DNA from 3 places in the Propioniciclava coleopterorum genome. Region 1 is predicted to be linked to each of the others. Evidence: predicted binding sites of a transcription regulator. Region 1 holds the regulator's gene; each other region holds the start of a gene.
The links. Region 1 encodes HrcA, which represses chaperone genes, less so after heat shock. Its sites were predicted from a motif close to TTGGCACTCGNNNNNNNCGAGTGCCAA; they were not measured.

Region 1 (5,037 bases):
CTCGGCCACCTCGACGGTGACGGAGGCCTTGTCGGCCGCCACGACGGGCCCGCGGACGCCGGTGCCGGCGCCGTCGCTCACCATGATGGTCTCGCCCACCCGGATGCGCCGGACGGCCGCCGCGTGACGGCCCTCGTCACCGGTCAGGTGGATCTCGTCGCCGATCGAGGGGTCGTGCAGGTCGGCCAGGAACAACGCTTCGGTCATGACTCCCTCATCCAGGCGGTCGGTGGAACACAAACTAGTCGGCGAAGGCGTCCTTCAGGCGTCCGAAGAACCCTTTGCCGCCGGCGCGGGCCACCGACGCCTCGGGACGGGTCTCGTCGCGCTCCTCCGCGAGCTTGCGGAGCAGGTCGCGCTGAGCGTCGTCGAGGCCGGTCGGCGTCTGCACCAACAGGGTAACGCCGAGATCGCCCCGGCCCGCGCCACGCAGGCGGGGCACGCCGCGTCCGGTGACGACCAGCCGGGCGCCCGACTGGGTGCCGGCGGGCACCTCGACCTTGACGCGGGCCTCCTCGGGCGACGTGCCGTCGACGTCGGCCTCCAGGGTGTCGATCCACACCTCGGTGCCGAGCGCGGCCGCGGTCATGGGGAGCTTGGCGACCATCTCGAGGTTGTCACCGTCCCGCTTGAACACGTCGTGCGGGCTGACCGACAGTTCGACGTACAGGTCACCCGCCGGCCCGCCGCCGGGGCCGACCTCGCCCTGGGAGTCGAGGTGGACGCGGTTGCCGGTGCTCACACCGGCCGGGATCTTGACGTTGATGGTGCGGCTGGAGCGGACGCGCCCCTCGCCGGAGCACTCGCCGCACGGGTGCTGGATGACGGTGCCGTAGCCGCGGCACGTCGGGCAGGGCTGCACCGTGCGGATGTCGCCCAGGAACGACCGCTGCACCGTCTGGACATCGCCCGAGCCGTGGCAGGTCGTGCAGGTGACCGGCTCGGTGCCGTCGGCGGCGCCCTTGCCCGCGCACGTCGGGCACACGACCGCGGTGTCGACGCGGATCGGCTTGGTCACGCCGAAGGCGGCCTCGGCCAGCGTCAGGTTCAGCCGCACCAAGGCGTCCTGGCCCTTGCGGACGCGGCTGCGCGGCCCGCGGGACGTCTGCGCGCCGAACATGGCGTCGAACAGGCCGCCGACGTCGAAGCCCGCCGCGCCACCGGGGAAGCCGTAGCCGCCCATGCCGCCCGCGCCGCCCATCGGGTTGCCGCCCAGGTCGTACATCTGGCGCTTCTTGGCGTCGCTGAGCACCGAGTAGGCCTCGCCGATCTCCTTGAACTTCTCCGCCGAGGTGGCGTCGTCGGCGACGTCGGGGTGGTACTTCATCGCCAGCTTGCGGTAGGCGCGCTTGATCTCGTCGCCGCTCGCGTCCCGGGACACGCCCAGAACCTCGTAGTAGTCGCTCAACGTCTTCCTTCGTTCCAGTCTCAGAGGTGGTGGGGGCGCTCAGCCCTCGGCCAGGAAGCGGCCCACGTAGCGTGCGACGGCGCGCACGGACGCGATGGCCGCCGGATAGTCCATGCGGGTCGGACCCATGATGCCCAACGAGCCCCAGAACTTCTCGTCGTCCCCGTACCCGGACGCGACGATGGAGGCGGCCTGCAGGGGCTCGTAGGGGTTCTCGCGTCCGATGCGGACGCGGACGTCGTTGCCGGCGGACTCGCCCAGCAGGTGGAGCAGGACGACCTGCTCCTCGAGCGCCTCCAGCATCGGCTTGACGGTGGTTTCGTACTGGTCGCCGAACCGGGTCAGGTTCGGGACGCCGGCGACGGCGACCTTGGCGTCCGCCTCCTCGCCGACGATGTCCGCGACCGCGTCCAGGACGACGGCGCCCAGCGGCGCGTGCTCGGGGGCCAGCCCCAGGTCGAGGACGCGCAGCCGCTCGGCGGCCTCGCGGTGCGTGGTTCCCAGCAGCGCCTCGGCGAGCCGGCCGCGCAGCGCGGAGAGGTGTTCGTCGCCGCCGTCGAGCAGCGGCACGATGCGCTGCCCGATGGCGCCGCTGGAGGACACCACCATGACGAGGCCGCGGTCCGGGCCCAGCCGGAGCACCTCGACGTGGCGCACGGTGGCGGTCGAGATGAGCGGGTACTGCACGATCGCGACCTGCCGGGTGATCTGCGCGAGCAGTTGCACCGCCCGCCGCACGACCTCCTCGACGTCGAACGCCCCGGCCATGAAACTCGTGATCGCCCGGCGCTCGGCGGCGCTCAGCGGCTTGATCGTGGAGAGCCGATCGACGAACAGCCGATAGCCCTTGTCGGTGGGGATGCGCCCGGCCGAGGTGTGGGGCTGGGTGATGTAGCCCTCCTCCTCCAGCGCGGCCATGTCGTTGCGCACGGTCGCGGGCGAGACCCGGAGGTTGTGGCGCTTGACGAGGGCCTGTGAGCCGACGGGTTCGCGGCTCGAGACGTAGTCGGTGACGATCGCCTTGAGGATCGTCAGCTTCCGGTCGTCCAACATCGCGCGCACCTCCTCCGCCTGCTCTGGCACTCCCCCGTATCGAGTGCCAATATACGTCCTCGCGCCAACCGATTCATCCCCCACCGCGGCTCCCCGGCGTGTCCCGACGCCGCACGCCCCGTCGGGCCGGCGGCATGGACGCCCCCGCGGCGGCGACCGGGCACCGCCCACTCCCCGGGGACGGGTAATCTCGGCGCGTGACCTTCGCGCTGACCCCGTTCTCCCCCGTCGCCGACCGCGTGTACACCGCGGTCGCCGAGCCCGCCACCGTCACGGTCGGCCTCGTCGTCGGCGACGAGGCCGCGCTGCTGATCGACGCGGGCAGTTCCCCCGCGCAGGGGGCCGAGATCCTGGCCGCGGCCCGGCGGGTCGCGGGCGACGTCCCGGTGACGCACGCCGTCATCACGCACGCCCACTTCGACCACCTCTTCGGCCTCGCGGGCCTGGCGGGGGTCGAGACGATCGGGCATCGCGGTCTGGCCGCCACGCTGGCGGCGAAGCGTCCGCCGGCCGAACAGCTGGCCGAACTCGGCGTCGCCGACGCCGACGTCGTCGCGCCCACCCGCAGCTTCAGCCTCGCCACCACCCTCGATCTGGGCGGCTGTTACGTCGAGATCGTGCACTTCGGTCGCGGCCACACCGACCACGACGTGGTCGTGCTCGTCCCGGGACGCGGCGTCGTCTTCGTCGGCGACCTGCTCGAGAGCGAGGGCGGCCCGTGGGCCGGCGAGGACGCCTGGCCGGCGGAGTGGCCCAAGACTCTGGACGGCATGCTGGGCACGCTCGGTTCGGGCTCGGTCGTCGTGCCGGGTCACGGCGCGCCGATGAGCCGCGAGGACGCCTTCCAGCAGCGCGCCGAGCTGGCCTGGTACGGCGGCAAGGCCGAGGAACTCTACGACGCGAACAAGCCGGTGGTCGGCGCCTGGACCGACGGCGGCGAGTGGCCGTGGCCGCAGGGCCAGAGCGAGGCCTTCCTGACCACGGCGATGCGGCGGCTCGCCGAAGCGGGACGCCCCAAGCGCCGCACCCTGCCTCTGCTCACCTGACGCGCACCGGTCGCGGGGCCGGGTGATGCGCGGTGAGCCTCGCGAACGTCAGCCCAGGGCGACGGCGCGGACGGCGCGCTCGGCGTCCTCCGAGGCCGCGACCACCAGCACGCGTCCGGTCGAGCCGGGGCGGTAGGGCTCGCCGTCGACGCGGGCGACCCCGCCGAGTTCGGTGACCAGCAGGGCGCCCGGCAGGTGGTCCCAGGGGTTGATCGAGCGGTAGGCCAGCGCGTCGATGTCGCCGCGGGCCAGCGCCGGATAGTCGACGGCGCACGCGCCGCGGGTGGAGCGGAGCCGCAGCCGGTCGTCGTCCTCGCGGCGGAGCCGGGGCCACACGGCGGCCGTCCACGGGGTCGCCCGCGGGGCGAGCGCGGGCAGGGGCTCGCCGTTGACCCGGGCTCCCTCGCCCTTCTCGACCACGAAGAGCGCGTCGTGGCGCGGCTGCCAGATCCAGGCGCGCGTCGTCTCGCCGCGGCGGACCTCGGCGACCATGACGCCGAAGTCCTCCTTGCCGGCGGCGAAGTTGCGGGTGCCGTCGACGGGGTCGATCACCCAGGCGTGCTCGGCATCCCCGAGCCGGCCCAGCGCGCTCGCGTCGGCGAAGGTGGCCTCCTCCCCCACGATCAGGGCGCCGGGCGTCGCCGCGAGGAACGCGGCCGTGAGTTCCGCCTCGGCCTCCCGGTCGGCCACGGTCACCAGGTCGCCGGGCTTCTTCTGGATCACCTCGTCGGGGTCCAGCGCGCGGAACCGGGGCGTGATCACCCGGGCGGTGACGTCGAGGATGAGGTCGCTGACCTGGTCGGTGCGCATCAGGGGTGTCCCGTCGTCGGAGTGGCCATCAGGAGTCCCGATCGATGTGGTCGTCGGTGACGAAGTCGATCAGCCGCTCGACCTCGGTCAGCAGGTTCGGGTCGAGGTCCTGCCAGCCGCGGACCGTCCCCAGGATCTTCTTCCAGGCCATCGCGATGTCGGCCTGGGTGGCGTGCGGCCAGCCCAGCGCCGCGCAGATGCCGGACTTCCAGTCGGTGCCCTTGGGGATGCGCGGCCACGCCTTCAGCCCGAGGCGCTCGGGCTTGACGGCCTCCCAGATGTCGATGAACTCGTGCCCGGTCACGAGCACGAAGTCGCCGCTGACCCGCTCGACGATGCGGGACTCCTTGGTGCCGGGCACCAGGTGGTCCACCAGGACGCCGAGGCGCCGCCCGCGGGTGGGCGCGAAGTCGGCGACGATCGCGGGCAGGTCGTCGATGCCGCCCAGGTACTCCACGACCACGCCGACGTGGCGCAGGTCGGCGCCCCACACCTTCTCGACGAGTTCGGCGTCGTGGCGGCCCTCGACGTAGATCCGGCTGGGCAGGGCGACCTTGGCCTTCTCGGCGGGCCCGACCCGCGACCCGGACGCGGTGTGGCTGCGGTTGTACGCCTGGGCTTTGTCCCGCGCTGTGGCGCCCTTGCGGGGCGCGCGCAGGTCGATCGGCTTGCCGTCGAGCCAGAAGTTGGGTCCGAACGGGAAGCTGCGGCGCTTGCCGC
Region 2 (5,037 bases), 430 kb from region 1:
TTGAAGTAGCGCAGGACGCCGACGGACAGCCGCGGGTCGGCCGCGCTCGCGTCGGCCAGGATCTGCTCGATCATGTGCTTGGTGCGGCCGTACGGGTTGGTCGCGCCGGTGGGGGAGTCCTCGGTGAACGGCGGCTCCGACAGGTCGCCGTAGACCGTCGCGGAGCTGCTGAACACGATCGTGGAGCAGCCGTGCTTGGCCATCGCCTCCAGCAGCGTGATCGTGGAGCCGAGGTTCTCCCGGTAGTAGGTGAGCGGGATCTCGGTCGACTCGCCGACGGCCTTCCAGCCCGCGAAGTGGATGACGGCGTCCGGCCGGAAGGACGCGAACGCCCCGTCGACAGCGGCCTCGTCGCGGACGTTGGCCAGCACGAACTCGGGCGCGCGGCCGGCGAGCTCGGCGACGCGCCGCAGCGATTCGGGCGAGCTGTTGGACAGGTCGTCCACGACCATCACGTCATGTCCCGCTTCCAGCAGCGCCAGGGTGGTGTGGGAACCGATGTAGCCGGCGCCTCCGGTGACGAGTACGCGCATGGGGATCCTCTCGTGGTCGACATGGAGTCGTCCCGAGTCTAACCGCCGCCCTCCCCGGCGGGGGCGCCGCGGCGGCAGGCGCTGCGGGATCGCTTCCCTCACCCGCGCCCGCCGCGGCTCCGCAGGGGGGCGGCGCGATCCGGACGCCCGGAGCGACCCGCCGCGGGGGATCGCCGCCCCGGGGCTGTGACGTGGGGGCTCCGGGTCACTAGTGTCGCCCCCATGAAGATCGTGAAGATCGTCCTGTCGATCGTCGGCGTCGCCGCGCTCGTCGCGGGCGGCGTCTACCTGTCCCTGGTGTTCCTGGACAACGCCCGGCTGCTCGCGGCGGCGAACGCCAACAAGTCGGGCAACCTGTTCAACGACCCGATGCAGAACATCTTCCTGGTCGCCGGGCTGGCGCTGCTCGGCGGCCTGGCGCTGGGGATCGGGCTGGCGATGCCGACCATGACGAGGGGCGCGATCCGCCGCGACGCCCTGGACGAGGTCAACAGCCAGCGCCGTAGCGCGATCGCCAAGGGTGCGGCCGAGCACGCCTCGCTCCCGACCAACGGGGGCGCCGAACTGCCCCCCGCCGGTGACGACCCGCAGCTCCCGCCGGCCCCCGGGGACCGTCCGTGAGGCTCGGGGACGCCGATCGGGTGAACGTCACGACGTTCGACGCGGCGGGCGAGGGCACCACCAGCACGAACTTCGTCGTGCACATGGCGCAGGACAAGGTCGGGCTCTGGACGACCGAGAGCGGGCCCTGGACCGAGCGGCTGGCGTTGTCGTCGGTCGTGTCGCTGCACGCGGCCAACGCCTCGGGCCGCGTGCTGCGCGAGGAGCCGGTCCTCGAGGGCCGCGCGTTGCTGGTCACCGAGGGGGAGGACTACGACTCCGTCAAGGCCGCGACCCGGGAGAAGTACGGTGTGTCGATGAAGGTCGCCGAGGTCGCCGACTGGGCGTGGGAGCTGGGCAAGAAGGGCACCCCGGACGGGGTGGTCGTCGTCAGCATCGTCGGCTGAGCGTGGACGTCGCGACCGCGCGCTGGCTCGTCTCGCCCCAGGCCGCCCCCGTCCTGGCGGCGGCGGCCGCCGAACCCGACCCCGACTCGCTGAAGGCCGCCACGCGGCTGCGGGCGCTCACCACGCCCGAGCGGGCGGCCGCCGCGCTCACCCAGGCGGCGCTGCGGCGCCGGGCCACGGCCAAGTTCGGCCGGCGCGCCGAACAGCTGTTCTTCACCCCGACGGGCTCGAGCAGGCCACCCGCGGCGCCGTCGCCGCGCGCAGGGCGGCCCGGTTCGCCGCCGCCGGGGTGACCCGCGTGGTCGACCTGGGCTGCGGCATCGGCGCCGACGCCCTCGCGCTGGCCGACGCCGGCCTGGGGGTCGTCGCCGTCGAGCGCGATCCCGTCACCGCGGTGCTCGCCGCGGCGAACCTCGGCGGGCCCGTCGAGGTGGCCGACGCGGTGGACGCCTGGCCCGCGCTCGCGGCGTCCGACCCGGACGCCGGGGTCTTCGCCGACCCGGCCCGCCGCACGGGCGCGGGCCGCACCTGGCGGCTGGAGGACCTCAGCCCGCCGTGGGACTTCGCGCTCGGCCTGCTCGGCGCCGGCCGGACCGCCGCGCTCAAGCTCGGCCCCGGAGTGCCGCACCGCGTGCTGCCCCCGACGCGGACGCCGAGTGGGTCAGCGACGCCGGCACCGTCGTGGAGTGCGCGCTGTGGGCGGGGCCGACCGCGGTGCCGGGACGCCGCGCCGCCGTCGTCGACGGCGCCGAACTGGTCGCCGCCGGGGCGGCGGCCCCCGACGTGGCGGCGCCGCAGGCCTTCGTCTACGAGCCGGACGGCGCGGTGGTCCGCGCCGGGCTGACCGACGAACTCGCCCGGCTGCTGCGGGCCGACCGGCTGGACGCCCACGCCGCCTACCTGACCGCGCCGCATCATCTGCCCACGCCGTTCGCCGAGGCGTTCGCCGTCTCCGAGGTGCTGCCGTTCGACGAGAAGGCGCTGCGGGCCTGGGTGCGCGAGCGCGGCGTCGGGACGCTGGAGATCAAGAAGCGCGGGCTCGACGTCGACCCCGCGGCGCTGCGGCGCCGCCTCAAGCCGAAGGGGCGCGCGGCGGCGACGCTGATCCTGACGCCCTCACCGTCCGGGGCCCTGGCGCTGGTCTGCTCGCGCGCCTGACCGGGGCGCCGGCGGCGTGCCGATTAGCACTCGGGTTGAACGAGTGCCAGCGCGTGGATAGAGTCATTCCTGGCACTCGAACATCGAGTCTGCCAGCCCACGGCGGCACCCGCGACGACGCCTGGGCGGCGCAATCGAAGAACCGTTACGGGCCCTGGAACCGGGGCCCATTCGCAGAAAGGGCACCATCGTGGCCGTCACGATCAAGCCGCTCGAAGACCGCATCCTGATCCAGCCGCTGGAGGCTGAGACCACCACCGCGTCGGGTCTGTACATCCCCGACACCGCCAAGGAGAAGCCGCAGGAGGGCAAGGTCGTCGCTGTCGGCCCGGGCCGCGTGGACGACTCCGGCAACCGCATCCCGCTCGATGTCGCCGAGGGCGACGTCGTCATCTTCTCCAAGTACGGCGGCACCGAGGTCAAGTACGACGGTGCGGAGTACCTGCTGCTCAACGCCCGCGACATCCTCGCCGTCGTCACCAAGTGACCTCGACGAACCGTTAGGAACATCACATGGGTAAGACTCTGAAGTTCGACGAGGAGGCCCGCCGCTCCCTCGAGCGCGGCGTGGACGCTCTCGCCAACACCGTCAAGGTGACGCTCGGCCCCAAGGGCCGCTACGTGGTGCTCGACAAGAAGTGGGGCGCCCCGACCATCACCAACGACGGCGTGACCGTCGCCAAGGAGGTCGAGCTGGAGGATCCGTTCGAGAACCTCGGCGCGCAGCTGGCCAAGGAGGTCGCCACCAAGACCAACGACGTGGCCGGCGACGGCACCACGACCGCGACGGTCCTGGCGCAGGCGCTCGTGCACGAGGGGCTGCGCTCGGTGGCCGCCGGTGCGAACCCGATCGAGCTCAAGCGCGGCATCGAGAAGGGCGTCAAGGCCATCGACGACGCCCTGGCCAAGGTCGCCAAGCCGATCGACACCACCGCCGACATGGCGTCCGTGGCGACGATCTCCAGCCGTGACGCCGAGATCGGCAAGCTGATCGCCAAGGCGTTCGACAAGGTGGGCAAGGACGGCGTCATCACCGTCGACGAGTCCAACACCTTCGGCACCGAGCTCGAGTTCACCGAGGGCATGCAGTTCGACAAGGGCTACCTGTCCCCGTACTTCGTGACCGACCCGGAGCGGATGGAGGCCGTCCTCGACGAGCCCTACATCCTCGTCAACTCCGGCAAGATCAGCTCGATGAACGACCTGCTCCCGCTGCTGGAGAAGGTCATCGGCGCCAACGGCCAGCTCGTCATCATCGCCGAGGACGTCGACGGCGAGGCGCTGTCGACCCTCGTGGTGAACAAGATCCGCGGCACCTTCAACTCCGTCGCCGTCAAGGCGCCGGCGTTCGGCGACCGCCGCAAGGCCATGCTGGAGGACATCGCGATCCTCACCGGCGCGCAGGTCGTCTCGCCCGAGCTGGGCCTCAAGCTCGACCAGGTCGGCCTCGACGTGCTGGGCCGTGCCCGCCAGGTCGTCGTCACCAAGGACAACACGACCATCGTCGACGGCGCCGGCACCAAGGCCGACGTCAAGGGCCGGGTCGAGCAGCTCCGCGGCGAGATCGAGCGCACCGATTCCGAGTGGGATCGCGAGAAGCTCCAGGAGCGGGTCGCGAAGCTCGCCGGCGGCGTCTGCGTCATCAAGGTGGGCGCTGCGACCGAGGTCGAGATGAAGGAGAAGAAGCACCGCATCGAGGACGCCGTCAGCGCGACGCGCGCGGCCATCGAGGAGGGCATCGTCGCCGGCGGCGGCTCCGCCCTGGTGCACGCCGCCGAGGTCATCAAGACCGGCATCGGCGACACTCCGGACGAGAAGACCGGCTCCCTCATCGTCAAGAAGGCCGTCGTCGAGCCGCTGCGCTGGATCGCGGAGAACGGCGGCGAGCCCGGCTACGTCGTGGTCTCCAAGGTCTCCGAGCTCAAGCCCGGCATGGGGTACAACGGCGCGACCGGCACGTACGAGGACCTCATCAAGGCCGGCGTCATCGACCCGGTCAAGGTGACCCGTTCGGCCCTGTCGAACGCCGCCTCGATCGCGGGTCTGCTGCTCACCACCGAGACCATCGTGGTGGAGAAGCCCGAGGACGAGGACGACAAGTAAGCACGCGTCCGCGTCGATCACCCACGAGGGGCTCCGCTTCGGCGGGGCCCCTCGTGGCGTCCCCGGTGCCGACGGCCGCGCGCCCGGCGATGGCACCCGGCCCCGGCGACCGCCCCGCGGCTCCTTGGGGGCGACCCGCTAGGCTGTGCCGTCGTCACCCTCCCCTGACGAGGGCGTCGGGAGGAGGGCTCGGCTCGTGGACACGCAGCAGCGACGCACCGGCCTGCCCTTCCGGG
Region 3 (5,037 bases), 840 kb from region 1:
GGATGGGTCGAGGAGTCGACCGTCCCCATCGCGGAGTAGGCTGGTGGGCGTTTTTGCGCCCGGAAGGACCTCCATGGAATCGGCTGTTCCGCCCGCCCCCGTCTCGACGCGCTTCCTGATGAAGTTCATCATGGTGTCGATCGTCGCCGCCGTCGTGACGGTGGCGATCAAGGGCACCGCCGCGTACATCACCGGCTCGGTGGGCCTGCTGTCGGACGCGCTCGAGTCGACCGTCAACCTCGTCGCCGCGTTCGTGGCGCTGTGGGCGCTGGCGGTGTCGGGCAGGCCGGCCGATCACAACCACGACTTCGGACACGGCAAGGCCGAGTACATGTCCAGCCTGGTCGAGGGCGCGCTGATCTTCGTGGCCGCGGCGGCGATCATCATCACCTCGATCCGCCGCTTCATCGTGCCCGAACCGGTCGAGGAGCTCGGGTGGGGCCTGGCGCTGTCGGTGCTGGCGACGCTGGTGAACCTCGGGGTCGGACTGGTGCTGATCCGGCAGGGGCGCAAGCACCGCTCGATCACGCTCGAGGCAGACGGCAAGCACCTCATGACCGACGTCTGGACGACCGTCGGGGTGATCGCGGGCATCATCCTGCTCGCCGTGACCGGCTGGCACTGGATCGACCCGCTCATCGCGCTGCTGGTCGGCCTCAACATCCTGCTGACCGGCTGGAAGCTGATCCGCCGTTCGGTCGTGGGCCTGCTGGACGCCGCCCTCCCCGAGGACGAGGTCGCGGCCGTCCGGGAGGCCATCGAGGGCGTCATCGGCGACGACCGGGTCACGATCACCGAACTGCTGACCCGCGAATCGGGACGCCAGCGCTTCGTGCAGGCGACGGTCGTGGTCCCCGGGCACTGGACGGTCTCGCGCAGCCACGACCTCGCCGACGCCGTCGAGGAGGCCGTGCACCGGGCGCTGCCCGAGACGCGCACCGTGGTCCACATCGAGCCCGGCCCCTCGGAGCACCCCGACGAGCCCCGGGCGGACGCCGCCGGCTGAGCCGCACGCGACCGAGCGCCCCCGTCAGGCGCTCGCCCGGGCGCCGCGCGCCTCGGCGTCCAGCAGCAACCGCCAGGACCGGACGAGCGACTCGTCGACGTAGGCCTTGCGGGAGCCCCCCGGGCGCACCTGATCCTCCACGTGGTACTGCCGGACGCCGCGGCGTCCGAGCCACGGCACCTGGTCGGGGTGCAGGTCGCCGTCGGCGACGACGAGCCGGGCCAGCGCCGGGTCCCCGGCGAGCCGGGCGAGCAGGTCGTCGAGCCCGTGCTCGAGATCGCGCGCCGAGCCCGCGGTGCGGACGCCGTCCAGCCCGGGCAGCCCCCGGACCGCGCGCCAGGCGTCGTCGGTGTCGAGGGCGGCGTCGAAGGCCCGGGAGAAGGTCCAGGGGCAGGCGAAGCCGTCCAGCAGCGCCGACACCACGCCGACGTCGACCTCCCCGACCCCGTTGAGGAAGCCCAGCACCAGCCCGTCGGCGCCGGCGTCCAGGTAGGACGACACCAGCCCGCGCAGCCGCACGATCTCCCCGCCGTCGGTGGAGTAGCCGGGGCGCAGCCGGACGACCGGCCGCAGGTGCAGGCTGGAGCGCGACCGCACCTCGGCGACGAGCCGTGGCTCGGGCGACAGCGCCCCGTCGTCCAGGGCGCCCACCACCTCCAGCCGGTCGGCCCCGCCCGCTTCGGCGGGGGCGGCGTCCTGCGGCGTCAGGACGCGGACCTCCAGCGTCGCGCTCATGGCCTCATCATGGCCGAGGACGCCGCGGGAACGGCCACGCCACGCGGCGGAGCGCCCGGCGGCCGGGCCGCGCACGCGCCCGCATCCCCCGGGACGCGAACGGGGCGCCCCACCGAAGTGGGACGCCCCGCAGCGTCGGGTCGGGCGCGGATCAGAAGTCCATGCCGCCCATGCCGCCGTCGCCGCCCGGCATGGCCGGAGCCTTCTCGGGCTTGTCGGCGATGACCGCCTCGGTGGTGAGGAACAGGCCCGCGATGGACGCCGCGTTCTGCAGCGCCGAGCGCGTCACCTTGGTCGGATCCGGGATGCCGGCCTTGAGCATGTCGACGTACTCGCCGGTCGCCGCGTTGAGGCCCTCGCCCACGGGCAGGCCCGCGACCTTCTCGGCCACGACGCCGCCCTCGTAGCCCGCGTTCTCCGCGATCTGCTTCAGCGGGGCCGAGGCCGCGGTGAAGACGATCTGGGCGCCCACGAGCTCGTCGTCGGACATCTTCTTCAGCTTGCCCTTGGCCGCGTTGGCGGCCTGGATCAGCGCGACGCCGCCACCGGGGACGACGCCCTCCTCGACGGCCGCCTTCGCGTTGCGCACGGCGTCCTCGATGCGGTGCTTGCGCTCCTTGAGCTCGACCTCGGTGGCCGCGCCGACCTTGATGACGGCCACGCCGCCGGCCAGCTTGGCGAGGCGCTCCTGCAGCTTCTCGCGGTCGTAGTCGGAGTCGGAGTTCTCGATCTCGCGGCGGATCTGGGTCACGCGGCCCTTGATCTGCTCGGAGTCGCCGGCGCCGTCCACGATCGTCGTCTCGTCCTTGGTGACGAGCACCGAACGCGCCCGGCCCAGCATCTCGAGGGTGACCTGGTCGAGCTTGAGGCCGACCTCCTCGGAGATGACCTGGCCGCCGGTCAGGACGGCGATGTCGTTCAGCATGGCCTTGCGGCGGTCGCCGAAGCCCGGGGCCTTCACGGCGACGGACTTGAAGGTGCCGCGGATCTTGTTGACGATGAGGCCGGCCAGGGCCTCGCCGTCGACGTCCTCGGCGATGACCAGCAGCGGCTTGCCGCTCTGCATGACCTTCTCCAGCACGGGCAGCAGGTCCTTGAGGTTGCTGATCTTGCTGTTCACGATGAGCACGTAGGCATCGTCCAGCGACGCCTCCATGCGCTCGGGGTCGGTCACGAAGTAGGGGGAGATGTAGCCCTTGTCGAAGCGCATGCCCTCGGTGAGCTCGAGCTCCAGGCCGAAGGTGTTGCTCTCCTCGACGGTGATGACGCCTTCCTTGCCGACCTTGTCCATCGCCTCGGCGATGATGTCGCCCACGGTGGTGTCGGCGGCGGAGATGGACGCGGTGGCCGCGATCTGCGCCTTGGTGTCGACCGGGGTGGAGTTCTTGGCCAGTTCGTCGGCGATGACCTTGACGGCCTTGTCGATGCCGCGCTTGAGCTCGATGGGGTTCGCGCCGGCGGTCACGTTGCGGAGGCCCTCGCGGACCATCGCCTGCGCGATGACCGTCGCGGTGGTGGTGCCGTCGCCCGCGACGTCGTCGGTCTTCTTGGCGACCTCCTTGACCAGCTCGGCGCCGATCTTCTCGAACGGGTCGTCGAGCTCGATCTCCTTGGCGATGGACACGCCATCGTTGGTGATGGTGGGCGCACCCCACTTCTTCTCCAGCACGACGTTGCGGCCCTTGGGGCCCAGCGTCACCTTGACGGCGTCGGCGAGGACGTTCATCCCCCGCTCGAGGCCGCGGCGCGCGTCAACGTTGAATTCAATCAGCTTTGCCACAGCGGCAACCCTTTCGGATGTCAGCTTGATCGTCCGGACGGTGCCCGCGACGGACGGCCTGATCGGCAGGCCTCACCGGACCGAACGCGTGGCACTCTCGACCCGAGAGTGCTAACAACATGTTTAGCACTCGACACCCTCGACTGCAAACGAAATCCGGGATCCCGGCGGGCCGGTTGACGGCCCGCGGCGCGACGGCGACGCTGGCGTCGTGATCACCTGGGATCGGCTGCGGGCCGGCGCGAACGTGCTCAACCTCAGCACGGCGCTCGGGTTGGCGGCGGCGCTGGCCGGTCGCGCCCGGCTGCGCCGCGGCCCGCACGGCCTGATCCTGGCCGAGGGCTACCGGTTCGGCTTCCCCGTCGCCGGCGCGTTCACCGTGGGCGACGTGATCCTGACGCGCGGGGACTTCGTCCGGCTCGGGGCCGCGCAGCCCGACCTCCTCGAGCACGAGCGCCGCCACGCGATGCAGTACGCCGTGCTCGGGCCCTGGTTCCTGCCGGCCTACCTCGCGGCCGTCGCCTGGTCGTGGTGGCGGGCCGGCGACCCGGCCACGCGCAACGTCTTCGAACGCCACGCCGGGCTCGTCTCGGGTGGCTACGCTCCCCCGCCGCAGCCCGACCCCGAGCCGTGGGCCTGAGCGGCACCCCAGGACGGGCCCCGGCCCCAGGACGCACGGACGCCCCCGGCGCGGGCCGGGGGCGTGCGGGACGGTTCAGATGACGGAGTGGACCCCGAGGTGGCGCGCCGAGCGCTGCTCCTGCCGGCGCTGCCGCTGCCGCCGCAGCCGCTTGACGAGCATCGGCGCGTGCGCGAGCGCCTCGGGGCGGTCGATCAGCGCGTTGAGCTGCTGGTAGTAGCGGGGGGACGAGAGGCCGAAGCGCTCCAGGATGGCGGCTTCCTTGTTGTCGGTGGCCGCCCACCACGAGGCCTCGAAGTCGAGCAGGTCGGCCTCGGTCTCGGTGAGGCCGGACGGGCTCAGAGCGTAGGCATCGGACATGCGGGCGAGTTTACGCCCGAATCACAGCCGTGTCATTCGTGTCACCCTGCAGCGGGGTTTGCCCCCCGTTGAGCGGCCGGGTCTAATGGAGTGGAACACGACTGCCCAGACTGCATGGAGGCGCTGGCGATGGACCTTCTCCAAGGGACGATGATCCACTACCCGTGGGGAACGTTCGAGGCCATCCATGATCTGCTGGGCACCCAACCCGACGGCCGGCCGCTGGCCGAGTTCTGGCTGGGCGCGCACCCGCTGGCCCCCTCCGCGCTGGCGGGCACCACGCTGGACACCGCCATCGCCGAGCGTCCCACCCTGCTGGGCGAGCGCAGCGTGGCGGCGTTCGGGCCGCAGCTGCCCTTCCTGATGAAGATCCTCTCGGCGCGGCACGCGCTGTCGTTGCAGGCGCACCCGAACCGGGAGCAGGCCCAGGCGGGCTTCGCCGCCGAGGAGGCCGCCGGCATCCCGCGGGAGTCGCCGCAGCGCACCTACAAGGACACCTGGCCCAAGCCGGAACTC

Region 2: a site for HrcA is predicted at 2,722-2,748, ahead of groES (co-chaperone GroES). Genes of this name have one in related genera too.
Region 3: a site for HrcA is predicted at 3,645-3,671, ahead of groL (chaperonin GroEL). Genes of this name have one in related genera too.

What each region holds. Positions count from the first base shown of each region.
Region 1 covers NZ_CP049865.1:106,434-111,470, forward strand. Annotated here, with positions in the region: gene G7070_RS00515 (16S rRNA (uracil(1498)-N(3))-methyltransferase) at 1-207, opposite strand, end outside; gene dnaJ (molecular chaperone DnaJ) at 242-1,408, opposite strand; gene hrcA (heat-inducible transcriptional repressor HrcA) at 1,448-2,461, opposite strand; gene G7070_RS00530 (MBL fold metallo-hydrolase) at 2,659-3,507, shown strand; gene G7070_RS00535 (inositol monophosphatase family protein) at 3,556-4,317, opposite strand; gene G7070_RS00540 (DUF3097 domain-containing protein) at 4,346-5,037, opposite strand, start outside.
Region 2 covers NZ_CP049865.1:531,579-536,615, reverse strand. Annotated here, with positions in the region: gene galE (UDP-glucose 4-epimerase GalE) at 1-533, opposite strand, end outside; gene G7070_RS02595 (hypothetical protein) at 756-1,154, shown strand; gene G7070_RS02590 (hypothetical protein) at 1,151-1,540, shown strand; gene G7070_RS18245 (DUF8688 domain-containing protein) at 1,543-1,833, shown strand; gene G7070_RS18240 (hypothetical protein) at 1,830-2,384, shown strand; gene G7070_RS18235 (THUMP-like domain-containing protein) at 2,324-2,698, shown strand; gene groES (co-chaperone GroES) at 2,889-3,185, shown strand; gene groL (chaperonin GroEL) at 3,212-4,801, shown strand; gene G7070_RS02570 (MptA/MptB family glycosyltransferase) at 4,998-5,037, shown strand, end outside.
Region 3 covers NZ_CP049865.1:948,481-953,517, forward strand. Annotated here, with positions in the region: gene G7070_RS04600 (NUDIX hydrolase) at 1-39, shown strand, start outside; gene G7070_RS04605 (cation diffusion facilitator family transporter) at 74-1,006, shown strand; gene G7070_RS04610 (copper homeostasis protein CutC) at 1,031-1,741, opposite strand; gene groL (chaperonin GroEL) at 1,893-3,521, opposite strand; gene G7070_RS04620 (hypothetical protein) at 3,733-4,161, shown strand; gene G7070_RS04625 (DUF3263 domain-containing protein) at 4,237-4,521, opposite strand; gene G7070_RS04630 (type I phosphomannose isomerase catalytic subunit) at 4,651-5,037, shown strand, end outside.